Linked DNA regions of Euzebya sp.. The protein of the gene in region 1 interacts with the protein of each later gene in a pairwise test. Links are inferred from orthologs where the notes say so. Each region holds a gene or a part of one and is shown in the gene's direction. Other genes may lie near its edges.

The links. The genes of interacting proteins can lie anywhere in the genome.
Region 2: the proteins of secD (region 1) and pheT interact in binary tests that used the Escherichia coli proteins (3 or more experiments, as listed by UniProt). The link is inferred for Euzebya sp. from one-to-one orthologs.

The regions. Positions count from the first base shown.
Region 1 is NZ_CAXQBR010000073.1:321-4,103, reverse strand. The notes cover bases 334-3,270. They hold secD (protein translocase subunit SecD), read left to right. Parts: upstream 334-927; coding sequence 928-2,613; downstream 2,614-3,270. Other genes in these bases: secF (protein translocase subunit SecF), read left to right, coding at 2,610-3,270; ACEQ2X_RS15780 (phosphohydrolase), read left to right, coding at 334-924. Also shown: preprotein translocase subunit YajC, read left to right, coding at 1-33; more of ACEQ2X_RS15780, read left to right, coding at 37-333; more of secF, read left to right, coding at 3,271-3,605. UniProt on the Escherichia coli protein: Part of the Sec protein translocase complex. Interacts with the SecYEG preprotein conducting channel. SecDF uses the proton motive force (PMF) to complete protein translocation after the ATP-dependent function of SecA.
Region 2 is NZ_CAXQBR010000007.1:19,093-23,047, forward strand. Bases 341-3,449 are described here. They hold pheT (phenylalanine--tRNA ligase subunit beta), read left to right. Parts: upstream 341-734; coding sequence 735-3,164; downstream 3,165-3,449. Other genes in these bases: pheS (phenylalanine--tRNA ligase subunit alpha), read left to right, coding at 341-645; ACEQ2X_RS02920 (hypothetical protein), read right to left, coding at 3,187-3,449. Outside these bases: more of pheS, read left to right, coding at 1-340; more of ACEQ2X_RS02920, read right to left, coding at 3,450-3,786; ACEQ2X_RS02925 (DUF2277 domain-containing protein), read left to right, coding at 3,868-3,955.

The DNA.
Region 1 (3,783 bases):
GACGACCGCCCCACCGACGACGGGACCCGCTAGCCCTTGGACTCCCACGTCGAGTCCGAGCTGCTGCCTGCCAGCGTCCCCCTCGGCGGGAGGACCGCGGAGGGGCTCGAGCAGACCACCCCGGAGCAGTCGACCGGCCGCAGCCGCATCCCGCTGCTCGACACCGTGCGCCAGCACGCCGAGATCTCCGGCATGCTCGAGATGGCCGACGAGTTCCTCTCCGCGCAGGGCTTCACCGAGCACGGCTTCCGCCACGCCAACCTGGTCGGGCACATCGCCTACAACGTCCTGACCCACCTGGGCCACGACGAGCACCTCGCCGAGCTCGGCGCGGTCGCCGGCTACCTGCACGACATCGGCAACGTCGTCAGCCGGTCCCAGCACGGCCAGACCTCCGGGATCATCGCCTTCACGGTGCTGCGCGAGCTCGACATCCCGATGGTCGACATCGCCCAGATCATGGGTGCGGTCGGCAACCACGAGGAGCAGTACGGCGTCGCGGTCAGCCCGGTCAGCGCCGCGGTGATCGTGGCCGACAAGTCCGACGTGCACCGCTCGCGGGTGCGGGACACCGGCGACATCGAGGCCGACATCCACGACCGGGTCAACTACGCCGTCACGTCGAGCTTCCTCCGCGTCTCCGATCGGATCGAGCCGGAGCCGATCAGCGAGGAGGCCGGCTTCGAGAAGGAGCTGGACGACGTGCGGCGCGAGGAGGGACTCGACCCCGCGCGCGACCACTCCCCGGCGCGGATCACCGTGCCGTCGAAGACCCTCACGCTGGAGCTCGAGGTCGACACCTCGGTCACCCCGGTCTTCGAGTACTTCGAGATCTTCATGGAGCGGATGGTCATGTGCCGTCGCGCCGGCCGCACGCTGGGCGCCGAGTTCAAGATCACCGTCAACGACGTCCCGGTGCTGTAGCCCATGTCACGAAGCCGCCTGACCGCCCTCATCGTCGCCTACCTGGTGTTCCTGGGCGCGCTCTGGACCTGGATCCTCGTCGCGGGCCTCGAGCCCCGGCTGGGCCTCGACCTGCAGGGCGGCGTCAGCGCCGACCTGATCCCCGCGCAGGGGCAGGGTGAGATCGACGTCGAGGTCCTCGACCAGACCGTGCAGACCATCCGCGAGCGCGTGGACGCGCTCGGCGTGGCCGAGCCGGACATCGCCCGTCAGGGCGACACCGTCCAGGTGCAGCTCCCCGGCGTCGCCGACCAGGCCCAGGCCCGCGAGATCATCGGCCGCACCGCCCAGCTGCAGTTCCGGCCGGTCCTCGCCGAGATCCCGCCCGGCACCACCGGCGAGTTCACGCCGCCGACCGCCGAGGCGCTCCCCCTCCCCTCCGAGGACGCGCTCCCCACTGAGGGCGCCGACCCGGCCCCGGAGGCCAGCAAGACCGTCGCGCAGGCGGACCCCACCGAAGCGCCCGCCAGCGAGGAGCCCGTCAGCGAGGCGCCCGCCACCGAGGAGCCGGCGGCGCCGGTCGACGCCGGGGCCACCTGTGACGAGCGGGACGACCTGAGCGTCCCCGACCCCGACGAGCCGGTCGTGCTGTGCCTGCGCACCACCGACGCGAACGGCGACGAGCTGCCCCGCGACCAGTGGGCCCGGCTGCAGCTCGGACCGGCGACGGTCTCCGGCGACTCCCTCACCGACGCGCGCGCCGAGATCGCCCCCGGCGGGCTCGGCCAGACGTGGCTGACCGCGCTCGAGTTCGACTCCGAGGGCGCCGACGCGTTCGAGCAGATCACCGCCGAGCTGGCCTGCAACCAGGGCGTCACCCGCCAGCTCGCGATCGTCCTCGACAACGTCGTCGAGCAGGCCTCGCCGATGGCCCAGGACATCGCCTGCGGGCAGGGCATCCCGAACGGCCAGGCCGTCATCCAGGTGGGGGAGGAGGACGCCGCGAAGGACCTCGCCCTGGTCCTGCGGTCCGGTGCCCTCCCCATCCAGCTCGACTTCGGGACCTTCCAGACGATCAGCCCGACGCTCGGCGAGGACTCCCTCGACGCCGCGCTCGTCGCCGGCGTGATCGGCCTCGCCCTCGTCACCGTCTACCTGGTCGTGCTGTACCGCGGGCTCGGCCTGCTCGCGGCCCTCGAGATCGTCGTCGGCGTCGCGACCATCTACGGCCTGCTCATCGTCCTGGGCGAGCTCGTCGGGTTCACCCTCACCCTCGCCGGCATCGCCGGCATCATCATCTCCATCGGCATCGCCGGGGACTCCTCGATCATCTACCGCGAGCGGTACCGCGACGAGCTGCGCGCCGGGCGGACCATCCGCACCGCCGCCGAGCACGCCTTCCACAACTCCTTCAGGACCAACTTCACCGGCGCCGTCGTCAGCTTCCTCGCCGCCGTGGTGCTGTACTTCCTCGCCGTCGGGCCCGTCCGCGGGTTCGCCTTCACCCTCGGCATGTCGACGATCATCGACGTGCTGCTGTTCGCCACCTTCACCCGCGGGATGTTCGGCCTGGTCGCCCGCAGCCCGAAGCTCGCGTCCGCGCCGTGGGTCGGCCTCGGCGCCGGGGTGACCGACGAGCAGCGGCAGGCCGCGCAGGAGCGCAGCACCGTGGCCCGCACCCGCCGCGCCGGCAAGAAGGGACGCAAGTGAGCGACTCGACCGCCACGCCGACCCGGCCGGAGGGCCGCGACGGCATCCTCACCCGCCTGGTCACCGGCCAGACCGAGATCGACTTCATCGGCCGGTCGCGGCTGTGGCTCCTCGTCGTCATCGCGATCCTCGCCGTCAGCGCCCTGGCGCTGCTCGTCCGCGGGCTCGACTTCTCGATCGAGTTCGTCGGCGGGTCGTCCTTCACCGTCGTCGACGCCGACCACACCCTCGACGTGGAGGAGATCGAGGCCGCGCTGACCGAGGCCGGCATCGACGAGACCATCGTCCAGATCCTCGACGACGGCGCCGGGGCCGAGGTGTCCACGCAGGCGCTCAGCGAGAACCCCGACGTCAGCGAGGACGACGTCATCGACGTGCTCGCCGAGCTGAGCGGCGGGGAGGTCAGTGCCTCCACCATCGGGCCCCGCTGGGGGGCGCAGATCACCGAGCAGGCGGTCCGCGGGCTCGTCGTCTTCCTGCTGCTCGTGGTGGTCTACCTGAGCATCCGCTTCGAGTGGCGGATGGCCGTCGCCGCGATCGCCAGCCTGGCCCACGACATGATCGCCTCGGTCGGGCTCTACGCCCTGACCGGCTTCCGCGTGTCCCCCGCCACCGTCATCGCGTTCCTCACCATCCTCGGGTACTCGCTGTACGACACCGTCGTGGTGTTCGACCGGGTGGACGAGGAGACCAAGGCCCTGTCCGGGGTGTCCACGCGCACCTACGGCGAGGTCGCCAACGGCGCGCTCAACCACGTCCTGATGCGGTCGCTGTCGACCGCGGTCACGTCGATCCTCCCCGTCGCGGTGCTCGTCGCGATCGGCTTCGCGGTCACCAGCGTCGCCACGCTGCTCGACCTGTCCCTCGCCCTGTTCATCGGCATGCTCCTCGGGCTGTACTCCTCGGTCGTGGTCGCCGCGCCCCTGCTGGTGTGGCTGAAGGAGCGCGAGCCCAAGTACGCCGAGCTCAAGCAGCGCGCCCGCGGCGCCTGACCGTCCACAGGCGGACCATCCGGTCGGTGTGCGCGCCGATCACGCTGGGTACAACCAGATGAGCAGTCAGCGCGGGCATCGGATGTGGAACAGTGCAGTCGAGCGACATCGTGACAGGGGTCGAACCGCCTGCGTTCGAATCCGTCGCCCGTGAGGTCGCCGCCGCGCTCAGCCAGCG
Region 2 (3,955 bases), on another replicon or contig:
GGCCCGGAGGTCGAGTCGGACTGGTTCAACTTCGACGCCCTCAACACGCCGATGGACCACCCGGCCCGCACCCTGCAGGACACGATCTACGTCCAGGGGCTGGACGAGGCCCCCCGCCGAGATGACGGCACGACCGGCCTGCTGCTCCGGACCCAGACCTCCCCGATGCAGATCCGGACCATGCTCGACCGCGAGCCGCCGGTGTACGTGGCGGTCCCCGGCCGCGTGTACCGCCAGGACACGCCGGACGCGACCCACCTGCCGGTCTTCCACCAGATCGAGGGGCTGGCGCTCGACACCGACCTCTCCCTCGCCGACCTGTACGGGACGCTGATGGCCTTCGCCCGGGCGCTGGTCGGCGAGGACGTGCAGCTGCGCTTCCGCCCCCACTACTTCCCGTTCACCGAGCCGTCGGCCGAGCTCGACGCCTGGGTCCCCGACGGCCGCGGCGGCGGGCGCTGGACCGAGCTGCTGGGCTCCGGCATGGTGCACCCGAACGTGCTCGCGGCCGGCGGCCACGACCCCGAGGTCGTGCAGGGGTTCGCGTTCGGCATCGGCATCGAGCGGACCGCGATGGTGCGCTACGGCGTGCCGGACCTGCGGCTCTTCGCCGACAACGACATCCGGCTGCTGTCCAGCTTCTAGCCCACCGACTGAAGGGTCCGTCCCCGCGCGCCTGCCACGCCGCGGCCCGGCCGGGCTCGGACCCCTCCACCGATCCGAGGAGCACCGCGATGCGCGTCCCCATCTCGTGGCTGTACGAGTACGTCGACCTCGACCAGTCGCCCGAGCGGCTGGCCGACACCCTCACCCTGGGCGGGCTCGAGGTCGACGCCGTCCACCGGCCCACGGCCGGCACCCGCGGCGTCCGGGTCGTCGAGGTCGTCGAGGTCGGCGACGTGCCCGGCTCGGACAAGCTGTCGCTGGTCCAGGCCGACGACGGCGAGCAGGTCTGGGAGATCGTCTGCGGCGCGCGCAACTTCACCGTCGGCGACCGGGTCCCCGCCGCACTGCCCGGGGCGGTCCTGCCGGGCGGGTTCGAGATCGGCCGCAAGCAGCTGATGGGGGTCACCTCGAACGGGATGCTGGCGAGCGCCCGGGAGCTCGGCGTCGGCGACGACCACACCGGCATCTGGCTGCTCGGCCCCGACGCGCCCGTCGGCGCGGACCTGACCGGCTGGCTGGACCTCGACGAGGCCGTCCTCGACATCGAGCTCACCCCGGACCGCGGGTACGGCGCGTCGTTGTGGGGGCTCGCCCGCGACCTGTCGGCGCTCACCGGCGCCGAGCTGCGCATCCCCGAGCTGGCTGGCAACCCCGACGGCGACCCGGGCATCGGCGTGACCATCGACGAGGGGTCGGGCTGCCGGCGCTGGGACGGCCGCGGCATCGCGGGCGTGTCGGTCCGGCCGTCGCCCGCGCTGGTGCAGAAGCGGCTGGCGCTGGCCGGGATGCGCCCGATCTCGAACGTCGTCGACGCCACCAACTACGCGATGCTCGAGACGGGGTACCCGGTCCACGCCTACGACACGTCGCTGCTGACCGGCGACCTGGTCGTGCGGCCGGCCGAGCCGGGCGAGACCCTCACCACCCTCGACGGGGTGGCGCGCACCCTGGACGGCGAGGACGTCGTCATCGCCGACGCGTCCGGACCCATCGGCCTGGCAGGGATCATGGGTGGCGAGGCGACCGAGATCAACGCGCTCACCACCGACCTCTACGTCGAGGTCGCCGCCTGGGACCCGGTCAAGGTGCTGCGGACCGGCCGCCGCCACCAGCTGTTCACCGAGGCGCGGTCCCGCTTCGAGCGGACCGTTTCCGCCCAGTGGCTGCCCGCCGGCGCGTCCCGGGTCAACGACCTGATCGTCGAGTGGGCCGGCGGCACCGTCGTGGGCGGCCACGACCACCACGTCATCCGCGACCAGCGGCCCAAGATCGCCCTGCGCAGCGAGCGCATCCGCTCGCTGCTCGGCATCGACGTCGACGCCGACGCGCAGGCGGACCTGCTCCGCCGCATCGGGTGCACCGTGAAGGGCGAGGGACCCGAGCGGACCGTGACGCCGCCGCCGTACCGCCCCGACCTCACCATCGAGGCGGACCTGGCCGAGGAGGTCGCCCGGCTGCACGGCTACGACAAGATCACCCCGACCGTGCCGTCGACGGGCCGCGCAGGGCGCCGGTCGCCGGAGGACCTCGCGGCCCTCGCGATCCGGCGGGCGCTCGCGGGCGCCGGCTGGACCGAGGCGCTGCTGTACCCCTTCATCGCCGACGAGGACCTGGCCGCGCTCGGCCTCTCGCCCGACGACCCGCGCCGGCGGACCGTGAAGCTGGTCAACCCCCTCAGCAAGGAGGAGTCGGTGCTGCGCACCACCCTCCTCCCCGGCCTCCTCGCCACCGTCCGCCGGAACGTCAACCGCCAGCAGGGTGACGTGGCGCTGTTCGAGACCGGCCACGTGTTCGTGCCCCCCAGCGCCGACCACCCCGCGGCCGACAGCGGCACCGAGGGTGTCTCGCTGCCCGCCGAGCCGGATCACCTGGCCCTCGTGGCCTGCGGCGCGTTCGAGGTGCGACGCCACGACCGGTCCGCCCGGCAGGTCGACGTCGCCGACGTCCTCGGCGCGGTCGAGGTGATCCGCCACACCGTCGGCGCGGACGCCCTGTCGGTCGAGCGGACCACCGAGATGCCGTTCCACCCGGGCCGCGCGGCGCGGGTCTCGTTCGGGGGGACGCCCGTGGGCGTGGTCGGTGAGCTCCACCCGCGGGTGTGCGACGCCTTCGAGGTGCCGCGCCGCACCGTGGCCGCTGAGCTCCGCCTCGACGTCATCGTCGCGGGCGGGGCGGCCCTGCCGACGGCGACGGTCCCCTCGTCCCTCCCCAGCCTGCGCTTCGACGTCGCGGCCCTGGTCGACGCCGACCTCGACCACGCGACACTGCGCACGGCCGTCGCCGAGGCGGCGGGGGACCGCCTCACGGCGATCGAGCTGTTCGACGTCTTCGCCGGCGAGCAGCTGGGGGAGGGGAAGAAGTCCCTCGCCTTCAGCCTCGTCCTCGACGACCCGGAGACCCAGCTCACCGACGCGGAGGAGGCCGCCGCGATCGAGCGGATCGCGACCGCGATCGAGCGGCTGGGCGGGGAGATGCGGGGCGGCCCGGCGCGCAGCTGACGCGGGCCGGGCGGGGGAGGGGTCAGGCGGCCCCGTCGACCAGCTCGCGGTCCCCGAGGGGAGCGTCGAGGGTGATGGTGTGCTGCGTGGCGATCGCCTGCTCGGTGCAGTAGACGTCGGCCTCCGGCGGGTGCTCGCTCGCCTGGACGAGCGTGATCGTGACCGTGGTGTCGGTCTCGACGACCCGGACGTCGGCGAGCACGGTGCAGGGCGCGACGCCGGACCACCAGCGCAGCGTGACCTCGGTGCCGTCCGCCGAGACGTCCGCTGACTCCCACGGGATCTCGCGCGGCTCCCCCTGGGCGGTCGGGACGATCTCGACGGGTTCGTAGGTGACCGCCGGCCCCTCGCCGGTGCACCCCTCCGGGGGGCACGGGGCCGCGGAGGGGTCCGGGGCGGTGTCCGAGCACTCGGTCGAGTCGGGCGCGCAGATCGTGGCGTCCGGGGCCGAGGAGACGGGTGCGTCCGGATCCGGGGTGGTCGGCGGGTCGCTTGTCGGCGCGGGTTCGGTGGCCGGCGGGGGGGCCGCGCCGACGCCCGTGCCCTCCTGGGGGCCGCAGGCGACGAGCACCAGTGCGAGGGAGGCGATCAGGACGGTCAGCAGGGGGCGGGGGGAGGTCATGTGCGGTCCGACGTCTGCCGACCCGCCGGCGTTCCGTCCCCCCGCGTGCCGTCCCCCGGCGTGATGGAGGAGACTGGGCACATGTGCCGCAACATCACCGAGCTGCGGGGCCTCGAGCCCCCGGCGACCGAGGACGAGATCACCGCAGCCGCCCGCCAGTACATCCGCA